2 regions of the Nesterenkonia sandarakina genome follow, and region 1 is predicted to be linked to the other one. Evidence: riboswitches for the same ligand, from Rfam matches in the RefSeq annotation. Region 1 holds a riboswitch; the other holds the start of a gene.
The links. Region 1 has a riboswitch for S-adenosylmethionine ahead of HNR11_RS05975 (flavin reductase family protein). Riboswitches for the same ligand answer to the same signal wherever they lie in the genome.
Positions count from the first base shown of each region.

Region 2: linked by a shared signal. The riboswitch ahead of HNR11_RS07035 (O-acetylhomoserine aminocarboxypropyltransferase/cysteine synthase family protein) and the one ahead of HNR11_RS05975 (flavin reductase family protein) in region 1 are both predicted to bind S-adenosylmethionine.

Region 1 is NZ_JACCFQ010000001.1:1,275,456-1,283,176, reverse strand. Features, by position in the region: gene HNR11_RS05995 (aliphatic sulfonate ABC transporter substrate-binding protein) at 1-801, shown strand, start outside; gene HNR11_RS05990 (ABC transporter permease subunit) at 798-1,634, shown strand; gene HNR11_RS05985 (LLM class flavin-dependent oxidoreductase) at 1,744-3,147, opposite strand; gene HNR11_RS05980 (acyl-CoA dehydrogenase family protein) at 3,326-4,603, opposite strand; SAM riboswitch class I at 4,609-4,695, opposite strand; SAM riboswitch class I at 4,946-5,032, shown strand; gene HNR11_RS05975 (flavin reductase family protein) at 5,041-5,571, shown strand; gene acs (acetate--CoA ligase) at 5,626-7,650, shown strand; gene HNR11_RS05965 (O-acetylhomoserine aminocarboxypropyltransferase/cysteine synthase family protein) at 7,647-7,721, shown strand, end outside.
Region 2 is NZ_JACCFQ010000001.1:1,510,456-1,518,176, reverse strand. Features, by position in the region: gene HNR11_RS07045 (acetamidase/formamidase family protein) at 1-62, opposite strand, end outside; gene metX (homoserine O-acetyltransferase MetX) at 238-1,368, opposite strand; gene HNR11_RS07035 (O-acetylhomoserine aminocarboxypropyltransferase/cysteine synthase family protein) at 1,384-2,820, opposite strand; SAM riboswitch class IV at 2,952-3,085, opposite strand; gene HNR11_RS07030 (hypothetical protein) at 3,258-3,689, shown strand; gene HNR11_RS07025 (hypothetical protein) at 3,751-4,017, shown strand; partial or broken gene HNR11_RS14355 (CBS domain-containing protein) at 4,310-4,462, shown strand; gene HNR11_RS14020 (hypothetical protein) at 4,523-4,741, shown strand; gene HNR11_RS07015 (CBS domain-containing protein) at 4,972-5,415, shown strand; gene HNR11_RS07010 (hypothetical protein) at 5,496-5,915, opposite strand; gene HNR11_RS07005 (hypothetical protein) at 6,319-7,275, shown strand; gene HNR11_RS07000 (FAD-binding oxidoreductase) at 7,436-7,721, shown strand, end outside.

The sequences.
Region 1 (7,721 bases):
CGGGCAGGAAACATCCATGTCGGCTCCACCGCCGGCTCGGCCGCGCTGCTGAACCGCGCCGTGGGGGCCGATACCCACACGATCCTGATCGAGAACCAGCCCGAATGGTCCGCCCTGGTCACCCAGGAGGGCTCTGACATCGAGTCCGTGGAGGACCTCGAGGGCGCCTCCATCGCGGCGACGCTGGCCACCGACCCCTACTTCTTCATGGCGCGTGCCCTGCAGGAGGCCGGGCTCAGCGTGGACGACGTCGAGGTCCAGGCGCTGCAGCACGCCGATGGCCGGCAGGCTCTGGAGAACGGCGACGTCGATGCCTGGGCGGGGCTGGATCCGATCATGGCCGGCGCCGAGGCCGAGGGTGCAGAGCTGCTCTACCGCAACGTGGACTTCAACACGTATTCGGTCATCAATGCCACCGGAGACTTCGTGGAGAACCACCCCGACGTCGCGCAGATCGTGGTCAACGTCTACGAACAGGCCCGGGAATGGGCCACCGAGAACCCGGAGGGCACCGCCGAGATCCTCGCCGAGTACGCCGGGATCGAGCTGGAGATCGCCGAGGCGGTCATCACCGAACGCACCAACTTCGAGGTGGACCCGGTGCCCGGTGAGGACGTCTACGCCGCCATGGAGGCCGCCGGACCGTTCTTCGTGGAGAACGGCGACGTGGACAGCCAGGAGGCGGTGGACGAAGCCCTGGACTCGCTGTTCTACACCGAGTTCGCCGAGAACATCGAGGCCACCGACGCCGAGGGCACCGAGAACGCCGCCGACGAGGCTGACATCGAGGAGGACGAGTGAGCAGCACGATTCTCGCAGCACCAGAAGCGCAGCCTGGATACTCACCCTCCGGCGCGCCCGCGCGACGCACCCGGCGCGGACTCCGCGGTGGCGGGCTGCTGATCGGCGCCATCGTCCCGGTGCTGCTGCTGGGACTCTGGTGGCTGGTCACCGAGGTCACCGGCACCTTCACTGCGATCCAGCTGCCTCCCCCGCAGGCGGTCCTCACGGCGGGGATCGGACTCTTCGATTCCGGCGACCTCTTTGAACACGTCGGGATCTCGCTGCAGCGGGTGCTGATCGGCTTCGGGATCGGTGCTGCCCTGGGCCTGGCGCTCGGCTCTCTGCTGGGCCTGTCCTCCATCGCGGACAAGCTGCTGAACCCCACGGTCGGAGCCTTCCGCGCCGTGCCGTCGCTGGCCTGGGTGCCGCTGCTGCTGCTCTGGGTGGGTATCGGAGAGGATTCGAAGGTCATCCTGATCGCGATCGGCGCGTTCTTCCCGGTGTTCACCGCGATCCATTCCGCGCTGCGGCACGTGGACGCGCAGCTGGTCGAGGCCGGCCGCGCCTTCGGGTTCCACGGGATCCGGCTGCTGGGCACCGTTCAGCTGCCGGCCGTGGTGCCCAGCGTGTTCTCCGGGCTGCGTCTGGGACTGGCCCAGGCGTGGCTCTTCCTGGTCGCCGCCGAGCTGCTCGCCGCCGCCGAGGGACTCGGTTTCCTGCTCACGGAATCACAGAACAACGGGCGCACCGACCGGCTGCTGCTGGCCATCGTGCTGCTGGCCCTGCTGGGCAAGCTCACCGACACCCTGCTCGGGGTCCTCGAGCGCAAGGCCCTGAAGACCTGGGCCTAGCTCCACTCCCCCGTTCGCGCGTTTTACCGGGGCTTCCGCGCTCTACCGGCCACACCGTCTGCCAGGTATGACGCGGAAGCCCCGGTATTTTGCGTCCTGGGGTGGGTGCTCAGCCCTTGCGGCGCAGCTGGAACTGCGCGCCGTGGTGCTCGGCGGGCAGGTGATCTCCGGCACCGAAGAGCTTATTGCGCAGCGTGCCCGGGGCATACTCGGTCTTATAGCGGCCGAGTCGCTGCAGCTCGGGCACCACATGCTCCACCACATCCTCGAAGGTTCCAGGGGTGATGTGGTAGGCCAGGTTGAACCCGTCCACATCGGTCTCCTCCTGCCACTCGATCAGCTGCTGGGCTGCGGTCGGGCCGTCGCCGATGATGACCGGGCCGAAGCCGCCGACGCCGACCCACTCGGCGAGCTGCCGGACGGTCCAGACCTCGTCCTCTCGGCCGGAGGCCTTCTGGAAGGTCTCCACCGTGGACTGGATGGCGTTGGACTTCACGTCTCCGATGGGCTGGTCGAGGTCGAACTGGCTCAGATCGATGCCCATCCAGCCCGACATCAGCACCAGTCCGCCCTCGGCGTCGATGTAGCGGGTGAGGTCCTCGTATTTGGCCTGCGCGGCGGCGTTGTCCTCACCGGTGACGATGGTCTGCATCGCGAAGATCCGCACCGAGTAGGGGTCACGTCCGGCCTCCGCCACGGAAGCACGGATCTTGGCCACCGAGGCTTTGGCCAGCTCCTTGGTGGGCGGATTGATGAACACCGCCTCGGCGTGTTTGCCGGCGAAGGCGCGGCCTCGGCTGGAGGCGCCCGCCTGGTAGATCACCGGGGTGCGCTGCGGGGAGGGCTCCACCACGCCGATCCCGGGGGTCTTGAAGAACTCGCCGTGGTGTTCGATCCGGTGCACCTTGTTCGGGTCGGTGAACACCCCTGAGGCCTTGTCGGCCAGCACGGCGTCGTCCTCCCAGGAGCCTTCGAGGAGCTTATAGACCACGTCGAGGTACTCATCGGCGTGGTCGTAGCGGCGATCGTGCTCCATCTGATCGTCCTGACCCATGTTCTGCGCGGCCGAGGGCAGATAGCCGGTGACCACGTTCCAGCCCACTCGGCCGCCGGTGAGGTGATCCAGGGTGCCCAGGCGGCGGGAGAAGGGGTAGGGGTGTTCGTAAGCGGTGCCGGCGGTGATCCCGAAGCCCAGGTTCTTGGTGACCGCGGCCATCGCGGAGACCAGAAGGAACGGATCTTGCAGCGGGATCTGCGCCCCGGAGCGCAGCGCGGCCTCCGGGTTCGAGCCGAAGACGTCATAGGGGCCCAGCACATCGGCGATGAACAGGCCGTCGAAGAGTCCGCGTTCCAGGATCTGCGCCACTTCGGTCCAGTACCCGATGGTGTTGTACTCCCGGGCGCGGTCTTCCGGGTGCCGCCACAGGCCCGGGGACTGGTGCACCACGCAGTTCATGTCGAAGGCGTTGAAGAGGATCTCGCGCTTGCCGGATTCGGCTCTCGGGTAGGTCATTCGTGGTTCTCCTTGGGGTTCGGGCGTTCGGGGCGGGGCGGAGTGGCGTCATAGTGATGTGGCGAAATAGCGGAGTGGCGGTCTGACGGAGTGGCGCGGCGGGCAGAGGCTGATCGGTGCCTGGGCGTGGGGGCCGCGCTCGAGGATCTACACCGGGCGCCGGACCAGGGAGGGCAGATCAGGCACCCGGTGTGACCTTCTCCGGTGCGCCTGGCGGGACCTCAGCCGAAGGCGTCTGCGCAGCGTCGGGCTCGCCGACGCTCCACAGCCTGACCGGTGCGGTGCCGTTGACCCGGTGGTCCCCCGCGATCCGAGCCTTATAGACCCAGGGGTTGTGGCTGGTGACAGTCCGCGCGTTGCGCCAGTGCCGGTCCAGGCTGCGCGACTGGCTTACCCCGGAGGCGCCCAGGACATCGAAGATCCGGGTGAGGGCCTCCAGCACGGGGCGGTGCAGCGCCACCTGGGCACGACCGGTGGCGAGCTCCACCGCATTGGCGGCCTCGATCTGGGCGTCCTCGGTGCTGCTCCGAGCGGCGAAGGCGGCATCCAAGCTCGCCGCGGTCGCGAGGACCTGCGCCCGCGCCAGCGCCGCCACCGCATCGATCTCTCCGACAGCCTGGAGCAGCTGTGGATCCGTGCGCGGAGTGCGGGTATTGGCGTGGGAGAAAGTCCGCGAGCGCTCATGCAGCAATGCCGCGGCATCGCGGGCGGCGGCCTCGGAGACCCCGGCGAGCACGATCAGCAGGAAGTGCTGGTAGAGCGCGGTCTGGTAGGGGAACCGATCGTTCAGTCCGCGCAACTCGGCCTCCTCTACCACGGCGTCACTCAGCCGAGCGGTGCCAGAACCGGTGGTGCGCTGACCGAAGCCGTCCCAGTCGTCGTCGATCTCCACCCCTGGCTGGTCCCGGCGCATCAGCACCGCAAGCTCGTGGCCCGCGGCGTCCCTGGCGGTGACATCGAGCCAATCCGCAAAGATCGCGCCGGTGGTGTAGTACTTCACCCCGTTGACCACGTGCCCGTCGGTGGACTCGCTGACCACAGTGCCGGACTGGTGGAAGCCGCCCTTGCCCGGCTCGGTCCAGGCGTTGCCGACCAGCTCCCCCGCCGCGATCCGCGCGAGCCAGCGCCGGACGAGGTCCCGGGCTTCGGGTGCGGCATCGGACTCGGCATCGGCCCGCCACAGCAGGTCCTCCTGCACTGCGAAGTGCCCCCGCAGCACCTGTGGGATGTTGCTGTCCTGGGCGGCGAGCTCCAGCAGGATCTCCGTGCTGGCCACCCAGTCCAGGCCGAATCCCCCGACCGAGCGCGGCAGACGCAGTCGACCGATGCCGGCCACGACGAGGTCACTGACCTCGCTGCGGGCCAGTTCACGGCTGCGCTCGCGGTCGAGGGCGCGCAGCCCGACACGGGCAATGGTCTCGCGCAGATCGTGGGGCACAGGCAGTTGAATGTTCATTCGATCCTCCATCGGTTCTGGCGTTAGCACCCGGCGTGTCCGGGTTGCTGCGACGTCGACGGGCCAGATCCCTCAGTCGCTCTGGATGGTGATGACGCTAAATATAGACGGCGCAGGGACGCACCCGTCAAGTCGCAACGACGCCGCACACCTGCGATCCGCCGCGGCGGCGACCATCAGGGAGGCGGTGCATATCGTTGAACGCTGTGCGCCCTGACAGCCGGGGGCGACAGTGTGTTCATCCGACACCCAGAGTCCTGCCCCACGATGCGGATGTCATCCGGCGTCTCACAGTGCGAGCAATTCTTGCTGGTCGGCGGAAGCCCGCGTAGCGTTGACCCGTCACCATCCCGAGCGGCTGAGAGATCTGGCTCAGAGACGCCGCAGCAACCCGGACACGCCGGGTGCTAACGCCAGGACCGATGGAGTTGATCTGCATGTCTGTTCCCGCACGCACCCTGGAAAACCCCACCGCCGCGTCCCGCGTTGATTCCTTCGCGCTGCGTCATGCCCTGGCGCAGTTCCCGCAGGGAATCGTCGCCGTGGGCGCCGAGGTGGACGGAGCACCCGAGGCGATCATCGCCTCCACCTTCACGGTGGGCGTCTCGCTCGACCCGCCGCTGGTCACCCTGGCGGTGCAGCACAACTCCTCCACCTGGCCGAAGCTTGAGCGCAGCGGAGGCGAACTGGGCATCTCGGTGCTGGGCCGCGACCAGAACGGACTGTGCCGACAGATCGCCTCGAAGGACCGGGCGAACCGCTTCACCGGAGTGGACTACCAGCTCCAGGGCTCGGCGCTGCTGCTCGACGGCGTCCCGATGTGGCTGCGCACCCGGATCTACGACCAGGTCCGCGCCGGGGACCACGACATCATCGTGCTCGAGATCCTGGACCTGGGCTTCACCGAGGGTGCTGCAGGGCTGGTCTTCCACCAGCACGAGTTCAAGACCCTGACCTCCCTGAGCTGAGCAGAAGGACCTTTGGTGACCCCACTTCCGAATACCCCGGTGCCCGCTGACCCGCTGAGCGCCGATGTGCACGCCTGGGCGGACCCGCAGAACGAGGACGAGCGCCTGGCCTTCTGGTCCGCGGCGGCGAACCTGTTGGACTGGGCCGCACCCTGGCACCAGACGCACTCCTGGACCCCACCGAACCCGGTCACCCGGCGCGGTCCGGAGATCGCCTGGTACCAGGGCGGGACTCTCAACGCGGCGGTGAACTGCGTGGACCGTCACGTCGCCGCCGGGCACGGCGAGCGGATCGCGCTGCACTTCGAGGGCGAGCCTGGGGACCGCGAGGACGTCAGCTACGCGGAGCTGGGCCGCCGGGTCAACCAGGCGGCGAACGCCCTGACCTCGATGGGCATCACCCGTGGCGACCGGGTGGTGATCTACCTGCCGGTGCTGGTGGAGACCATCGTGATCACCCTGGCCTGCGCCCGGATCGGCGCGGTGCACTCGCTGGTGTTCGGCGGATTCTCCGCCGAGGCGCTGAAGTTCCGGGTGGAGGACACCGGGGCGAAGCTGCTGGTCACCACAGATGGCCAGTTCCGCCGCGGCAAGGCCGTGCCGGTGAAGGCCAACGCTGATGCCGCCGTCGCCGAGGCGGGCGCTGCACACGGCGGCAACCTGGAACACGTCCTGGTGATCAACCGCACCGACTCGGACGTGGAGTGGACCCCCGGACGGGACCTCTGGTGGCACGAGGTGGTGGAGACCGCCTCCACCGAGCACACCCCGGAGTTCTTCGACGCCGAGACCGAGCTGTTCATCATGTACACCTCCGGGACCACCGGCAAGCCCAAGGGCCTGGTGCATACCACCGGGGGCTACCTCACCGGCGCGCTCTACACCTATCTGCGGCTCTTCGCCCACCCGGATCCGGCCCGGCGCACGCAGGACGTCCACTGGTGCACCGCCGACCTGGCCTGGGTCACCGCACACACCTATGAGATCTACGGGCCCCTGGCGGCCGGGGCCACCCAGGTGATCTTTGAAGGCACCCCGAACACCCCGCATGAGGGCCGGCACTTCGAGATCATCGAACGCCACAAGGTCACCACCTACTACACCGCGCCGACCCTGGTCCGCTCACTCATGGGCTGGTTCCCCGACGGCGTCCCGGCACACTATGACCTCTCCTCCATCCGGCTCGCCGGCACCGTGGGCGAGGCCGTGAACCCGGAGGCCTGGCACTGGATCCGCCGCGAGATCGGCCGGGACACCACCGACGACGCCGGCCAGCCTGCCCTGCCCATGGTGGACACCTGGTGGCAGTCCGAATCCGGGTCCACGGTGCTCTCCCCGCGCCCGGAAGATTCCAGGTTCAAGCCCGGAGCGGCGACCCGCGAGCTGCCCGGCTGGGGCGCCGCCGTCGTCGACGAGGCGGGCGACTCGGTGCCCAGCGGGGAGCAGGGAAACATCGTGCTCACCCACACCGGGCCCTCGATGGCGCGGACCGTCTGGGGAGACCCGGAACGCTACTTCAGCTCCTACTGGGAGAAGTACGCGCAGCAGGGCTGGTTCCTCGCCGGGGACGGGGCGCGGAAGGACGCCGACGGGGACATCTGGATCCTGGGCCGGATCGATGACGTCATCAACATCTCCGGTCACCGACTCTCCACCATCGAGATCGAATCCGCGCTGGTCTCCCACCCGGACGTGGTCGAGGCCGGGGTCTGCCCGGTCTTCGACCCCATGACCGGACACGCAGCCGTCGCCTTCACCGTGCTGACCACCGCCGCACAACAGCGTCTGGACTCCGCCGGAGGCACGGGCAGTGAGTCCGAGGCGGAGCTGCTGCGCGTGCTGCGCCACCACGTGGGCGAGGTGATCGGCCCGGTCGCGAAGCCGCGCACCGTCATCCCGGTTCCGGAGGTCCCCAAGACCCGCTCCGGGAAGATCATGCGCCGGCTGCTGACCCAGCTCCATGACGGGGAGACCCTGGGAGACACCACGAGCCTGCAGAATGAACCCTGTGTCCCGAGAATCGAAGAGATCTGCCAACGGCGCGGAACCGCGCCGAGGAGAGAAGAGGTAGCTACATGAGCGATCGCCAGTTCGGCTTCCGCACCCGCGCCCTGCACGCCGGGGCCGTCCCCGATGCCGTCTATGGATCG
Region 2 (7,721 bases), 240 kb from region 1:
GGCTCGGGGCTGGACTCCCCGCGGGAAGCCGCGCGGGACGGCAGGTCGGATGGCAGGCTCATGGATCACTCTCCTCGTCCCGATCCAGTCTGCCCGACCAGGTGTTACAGCAGAATGACACACCTGGAACCGACGTTTCAGGCGCCGCTGATGCAGCGGACCCGCTGTGCCATGGGCCCAGAGGTTTCACGCACGTCGCGGGCTCAGCGGCCGCACGACCCCCACGACTGGACAGCCTCAGAGCCGGAGCGGCGTGCGGGTTCCCAGCTGCAGGGTCTCGCGCATGGCGTCGCCGAGCTGCTCGGCGCTGGTGAGGAAGCCGTCGTGACCGATCGGCGAGACGATCATGTGCACCTGATGCTCCCCGGGGATCGCGTCGGCGATCTCCTGGGACTGGGCTGGGAAGTAGAGCCGATCCGTGGTCACGGCCGCCAGGAACGGCACGGCGGTGACCCCGGCCAGCGCCTGGTCCACTCCCCCGCGGCCGCGGCCGACGTCGTGGCTCATCAGCGCCTCGGCGAGGACGATGTAGGCGTTGGGGTCGAAGCGCTTGAGCAGCTTCTCAGCCTGATGATCCAAGTAGGACTCCACCTGGTAGCGTCCGCGGCGTCGCTGGGACCAGCCGAAGGGGTCTTCGGTGCCCTGCGCGGAGCGGCCGAAGCGGACCGCGAGCTCGTACTCGGCGCGGTAGGTGATGTGTGCGATCCGGCGGGCCAGTCCGAGCCCGGCCTGTGGGGCCGGGCCGCCGTAGTAGTCTCCGCCGGCGAAGTGCGGGTCGTTCTCCACGGCCAGCACCTGGGCCTGGCCGAAGGCGATCTGTTCTGCGGTGGAGGCTGCTCCGCAAGCGAACACGGCGACGCTCCCGACCATGTCCGGGTAGGTCACGGCCCATTCCAGGGCCCGGGCACCTCCCATGGATCCGCCGATCACCGTGTGGAACTTCTCGATGCCCAGGGCCTGAGCCAGCCGGGCTTCGAGGTGCACGGAATCGCGAATGGTCACGAAGGGGAATCGGGAGCCATAGGGCTTCCCCTCGGGATCCAGGGAGGCGGGTCCGGTGGAGCCGTAGCAGCCGCCGACCATGGCTGGCGCGATGACGAACCAGCGCTCAGTGTCGATCGGGCGGCCGGGGCCGAGCAGTCCCTCCCACCATCCGGTGGAGGGGTCGGCCGCAGTGGCGGCGACGTGGGAGTCGCCGGTGAGGGCATGGGCGACCAGGATGGCGTTGCTGCCGTCCTGGTTCAACGTGCCCCAGGTCTCATAGGCGAGGGTGACTTCAGGCAGCTGCCCGCCGGCCTCGAAGGTGTACGCGCCGACCGCTGCGGTCTTCAGCGCACCGGCAGGCCTGTCCCCAAAGTCATTCAGCACCTGATCACCCTAACCTCAGACCGCAGCCGCGGTTTCTTGCTTCGTCACATTCTCAGCGGCGGTCTCCGAGGCCCCGTCGGAGGCAGCCTCCGAGGCCGCTGCTGCGGCAGCCTGGGCGGCCTTCTCGAAGCCCTGGGCCAGGTCGGCGAGGATGTCGTCGATGTGCTCCAGACCCACCGAGAGCCGGATCAGACCCGGCGTCACCCCGGCGGCGCGCTGCTCGGCGGCGCTGAGCTGACTGTGCGTGGTCGAGGCCGGGTGGATCACCAGGGAGCGGACGTCTCCGACGTTGGCCACCAGCGAGTGCAGCTCGAGTGCGTCCACGAACGCCTGCCCGGCTTGAGCCTTCGCCTCGTCGTCGTCGGCGGCCCCACCGGCGAGTTCGAAGGAGAGCACCGCCCCGGAGCCGCGCGGCAGGTACTTCTTGGCGCGTTCGAAGCAAGGGCTGGACGGCAGTCCGGAGTAGAAGACCCGGTGCACGTCCTGGCGGGCCTCGAGGTACTCGGCGACCTTCTGGGCGTTCTCCACGTGGCGCTCCACCCGCAGCGAGAGCGTCTCCAGGCCCAGGTTGATCTCGAAGGCGTTGTGTGGGGACAGCGCCGGGCCGAAGTCACGCAACAGCTGGACCCGTGCCTTGAGGATGAAGGAGAGGTTGACTCCGAAGATCCCCTCGGGCCCGAGGTCCCGGCCGAAGACCAGCCCGTGGTAGCTCTCATCCGGGGTGGAGAAGCCGGGGTAGCGATCCGGGTGGGCGAAGTAGTCGAAGCGTCCGGAGTCCACGATCACCCCGGCGATGGCGGTGCCGTGTCCGCCGAGGAACTTGGTGGCCGAGTGCACGACGACGTCGGCGCCGAAGTCGAAGGGGCGGATCAGGTACGGCGTGGTCAGGGTTGAGTCGATGATCAGCGGTGCCCCGAACTCGTGGGCCACCGAGGCGACACCTTCGATGTCGAGCACGTCTCCGCGCGGGTTCGCCACCGCCTCGCCGAAGAAGGCCACCGTGTTCTCCCGGGTGGCGGCCCGCCAGGACTCGAGGTCATCGGGGTCCTCCACGAAGGAGACCTCGATGCCGAACTTGGGCAGGGTGTGCTTGAACAGGTTCTGCGTGCCGCCGTAGAGCGTGGGCGAGGCGACGATGTGGCTGCCGGCGTGGGCGATGTTCAGCAGCGCCAGTGAGGTGGCGGCCTGCCCGGAGCCGACGGCGAGCGCCCCGACGCCACCTTCCAGGGCGGCGATCTTGTCCTCCACCGCCTGGACGGTGGGGTTGCCGATCCGAGAGTAGATCGGGGCGATCTCTTCGAGCCCGAAGCGTCGCGCCGCGGCGGCGGTGTCGGGGAAGACGAAGGAGGTGGTCTGCTGGATCGGCAGCGCCCGTGCACCGGTGACCGGGTCCGGGGCTGTGCCGGCGTGGATCTGCTGGGTCTCGAACTGCCAGGTGTTCTCGTGGCTCAAAGGATTCTCCGTTCAATGCGGCCCCGGAACGGGACCGAATCTGAACCTCGCTACCGGTGAGCGTGTCTCCGGCGTCGAATCCTGTACGGCCCTGTCCTGAGGACTGGGGTGAAGGGCCCGCACTGGTGTGTGGCCCGCGCTTGCCACGGCCAGTCGATGAACCTTGTCGAGGACTGCCGCAGCCAGGTCGTCACCCGGGGCACCCCACCGCGAACTGGAGGGTTGCCGGCCAGCAAACCGGGGTTTTGCGCTGGCACTCTTGACCTATGGATAAGTCTGCATCGCGGAATGCCCGCGTGCAAGTGCTGGCCACGCCGACAGGTCGCAGTTCGTCATCCTGCGACCGGTTGGGCGGAAGATCGTAGAGCTGTTGATCTTTCGTGGCGCTGAAGCTCTACGATCTTCCACAGCGCCACGATTTCTGCAAACGTGGGGGCATGGGACGACTCACCCGGTTCCCGCGAACGTTCGGCGCGGTGGTCCTCCTCGGCGCGCTCCCGGCGGCCGTCAGCGGGTGCACCACTGACGTGCAGGACCCGGAGGCCCCCGCCGGGGTGCCGAACCGGGTGGTTCAGGAGTCGGGCGGAGCCGACGCGGCGCTGGAGGGCCGGGTCGCCGAGATCGGCGGCTGCTTCTATATCGAGAGTCGGCACGCTGAAGCGGCGCTCACCCTCGCAGTGTTCCCCGCCCACGAGGTTGAAGCGGACGACGACGGCGACGGATTCACCTTCCTGGAACAGGATTACTCCGATGGTGATGACATCACGGTGGGAGGAAGCATGGCCGGGCCGACCATCCACGCGGTCCCCGAGGAATGCGACGACGAGGTCCCACAATGGCTCGTCTCGCCGTCCACCCCGGCTCCGTGAGAGCCCAGAGATGTAGGGTGAATTGCTGGAAAGCACCCCACAGCTACGGAACCGATGATTCATGATTTCTGCGATGGCCTCCGCGTTCACCGGCATGAATCCGATGCTGTCTGGATCCTGGATCTCCCTCGCCTGGTGGGTCATACCGATCGTTCACGCGGGCCTGATCATCTGGGCCATCGTGGAGCTCACGAGGAACCGGAGCCTTGATCTCGCACGAAAGATCGCGTTCGCGGTCCTGATCGTGCTCGCACCCTTCGTCGGGTCCATCCTGACCATAGTGCTGGTGCGGAGCCATGCCAGATCGGAACCTGCCCGAAGGACATGAAGCTTGCCGCGCACTCCGCGGTGTTAATGGCAGAGACCGAGCTGAACCAGGTGCCGCCTCGAGGGCTCGTCCGGGCCAGCCAGGAACTCAGTCGATAGTTTCCGAACGCCCAGATCACTCGGGTACGCTGAACTCATAGCTCAAGCAGCGGGCTCTTGGATCAATTTTCAAGGGGTGGCTTCTTGCAGCGCTTCTCTTTTCTCGACACCGCTGGACAGTCCACCTCCGGTGCTTCTTGGCTCACCGTCTTCAGCGAGCCGCTTGCACCCGAGCCCCTCTGGAGCGCCGCTTGATGCAGGTTCGAGAGCTCATGTCCGTTGCTCCGCGGAGCGTCTGGGTGACCCAGTCTCTGCCCGACGCCGTCAGCCTGTTCGATCACCAGAACCCAGCGGTAGTCGTCGTCGATCTGCGCGAGAAACCAGTGGGCGTGATCACCAAGGCAGCGATTTCCCACGCAGCCGCGAGGAACCCCGGCCGGTGGACACGCATGAGGTGTGCGCACTTGATGGACCCCCTCACGTGCCGGCTGCGCGCAGAGGACTCACTCGAGGAAGCACTGGCCCACTACCGCGGCTGCGGACCGCGACCCCTGTTGGTCTTCGACGGAGACGACCTCATCGGCGTGCTCTACCCGGAGTACGTCCTCGCCGCGACCCCGGCATCTGACAGGCCCCCACCTCCCGCCGGGATTCCAGGCACCGGCTCCTCGACCGAGAGGCTCTGACTCCGGCCACCACACGCGGACTCCACCCGGTGTTCTGTCCTGGCTCCCGACGCTCTGGCGTGAGTGCCTGAGGCAGCCCCACCCCGTTGGCCCGCCGCCTCCGGAGCAGCCCCCCGCGCCCCGCGCCCCGCGCCCCTACCGGGTCCAGTCCCATCAAACCTTGGACGGGTTGCCTAACCTGGCCCCGCGACCACCAGTGACAGACATCTTCTGAAGGAGAAACCCACATCATGGCGAACGTCGCAGACCTGATGACCCCAGACGTGCCCCGTCTCAGCACGCATTGCACGCTGGAAGACGCCACCCGGGCCTTTGCCCGTTCCCCCCTTGACGTGCTGCCGCTCTGCGACCCAGACGGCACACTGCTCGGGGTCGTGACCCAGCAGGACATCTCTCGAGCTTTCCGCTCCCTCGGAAAACTCGCGAATTCCTTGCGAGCCCAGCACCTCATGAACCCTGAAGCGCCGAGCATCAGTATCCAAGACTCGGTGGAGAAGGCCATGGCCCAGATGGCGATCCATCAGACCCAGCACCTTCCCGTCCTCGACGGGTCCACCGTCTGCGGAATGCTGTCCAGCGCGGCGATCGGTCAGGCCGACACCCGAGTCAATATCGAAGAGCTCATCGACTACGTGAAGCTCCCGACGGACCCCACCCAGGCACCGTCCTCCTAGGCGCCGCCTCCACCTGGAACCGGTTCGATAGCCGGTCGCTCACCGTCCACTATCCGGCAGGCATGAGTTCAGGCTGATCTTCACAGGATCTGCTGGAGAGCAGTTGAGAGCTGATCTGATTCCCGAATGACGACCAGCGAACTGCGCCCATTGTTCTTGCGAATCACCACAGCCTGATCGCCGTCCAGAGCGAGCGCCTTGTCACCTTGCCTCCAACGGAGACCCCAACCGCCCCACGACAGCGCCCGAAAGTCCTGGACAGACACTGAGGCTATTTCACTCCTAGGCACGCTCATCAAACGGACGCGGAAGACGCGAGACCGGACCGTCAAACCATCATGACCCACCGCGACCACCACGATGGCCAAGCTCAGGACCGCGCACATCACGACCACGGTGAAAAGAGTGAAGGTGACACCGAACCACATCCCGCCAAGGAATGCGCCGGCAGCACCCACACCCATCGATATCCCGACAAAGAGAAATGCCGCAAGCATCATGGGTGATTTCTGTTGAAGTCTCAGCGGCATGGCACACGGAATCCCATCACAATTGCATCGGCAGATGATCGACTACAGCGTATCGAACCGTTCGACGCAGAAGCCGGAACACCGGTCGCCGATCGCGTTCATCCAGATCAAGGGCTGACTGGAGAGACCTGGCCGAAGCATTTTGACCCCGACACACTTCGGGAATAGAGATCTCTTCAATCTCACCCGCACGTAGACTCCAACAGGATAGATCGCTCATTACATATTTTTGTGAGCTTCAGTGAATCTATTTTTCGAGCAGCACGTGAACTATACGAACCGAAATTCAGCTTGTACTTCACCGCCTGTGGGTCAACGGGCTTCACATACTCAGGCGTTGGGCACACCGCCAGATAGCGAGGACTGCAGCACTATGAGAGCGACAGACCATTCCATCAAGGACATGACACTGGAGACCACGGGGCTCCTTGGAATCACCCTGCTGGCACTCACGGCGTGTGGCGACGACGAAGCGACGAGCGAGTCGGCGCCCGCCGCGGAGCAGACCGATGATGCCGGGGACACTCAGGATGACGCGACGAGTGAGCCCGCTGAGACCGAGGAAGGAGCAGCCGTTGAGGAAGACGACGCTCCTGAAGAGGCCCCGGCGATTGCAGAGATCCACGAAGATATCTGGGAGTCGTCCCTGAACCAGGATTCAGTGTCCGTGAGTGCCGACGTGCTCCTCAGCGCCATTGGGGAAGGTGCTGAGACGCTCGGCGAAGGCACCGACGGTGAATCAGGCGAGGATGAGGTCATCCAGGTCGAGCTCTCCGGTGACATGGAGGGCGATGGCTACACCTACACCATTGCTGACGGTCTGATCGATCTCCTCGTCTTCAGCGATATGGCTCTCCAGAGCACCGATTCCGTGGTCGCAGAATACGAATCCCTCCAGGAAGAAGGACAGGGGGCATCCCCAGAGGAACTGCGGGAGACCGTGGAGGCAGAAGGCGACTGGGTTGACATCACCAGCCTGGCTCCACAGTTCGAGACTCCCGGTGAGTTCATCGAGAATCTCCGCGCCGGCATGATGGCTTCCTCCGACGGGGAGGACCTCGCCGACTGGGACGCCACGGGTGAGGCAGATACCCGTGACGGTGAGGATGTCTGGGTCTACAGCGATGAAGGCGGCGAGGAGTCACTCGAGATCGTTGTGCGTGCTGACTCCGAGGAGCCGGTCTTGATGGAGATCCGAGGCGACAACGCGGGCCAGGAGACGTCGGTGACCTTCACCAGCTGGAACGAAGCCGCCGCACCTGACCGCCCAGCAGATGACACGATCATCGGCGAGGAAGAGTTCCAAGGAATCACCAGTTCCATGTTCTAGGAGCCGACTCGACGTCGATGCATCCTGCCGGGGTGCAGGCGAAGGAGTTCCACCCTCGGGCACGGCCTTGCCTCGGACCTGGATGACCCGGGTCTCGGGCGGGCCGCGCCTCGGGTGCGCAGCCTCACCAGGGGGCACCCCTGACCTAGACTCATCTGGCATGAGCACCTCTGACGATGACGTCCTGGAAGCACTGCGCAGCACCTTCAGCCCGCACACCCTGACCACCGACCCCGCCGAGCTTGACGCCCACGCGGTGGACAAGGGGCCGTTGGAGCACTGGCAGGTGCATGTGCCGCGCGCCGTGGTCTTCGCGGAGTCCGTCGAGGATGTGCAGACTCTGGTGCGGCTCTCGGCAGAGCACCGGTTCCCGCTGGTCACCCGCGGGGCCGGGACCTCGGTCTCCGGCGGGGCCAACACCACGGAGGGATCTGTGGTGCTGAACC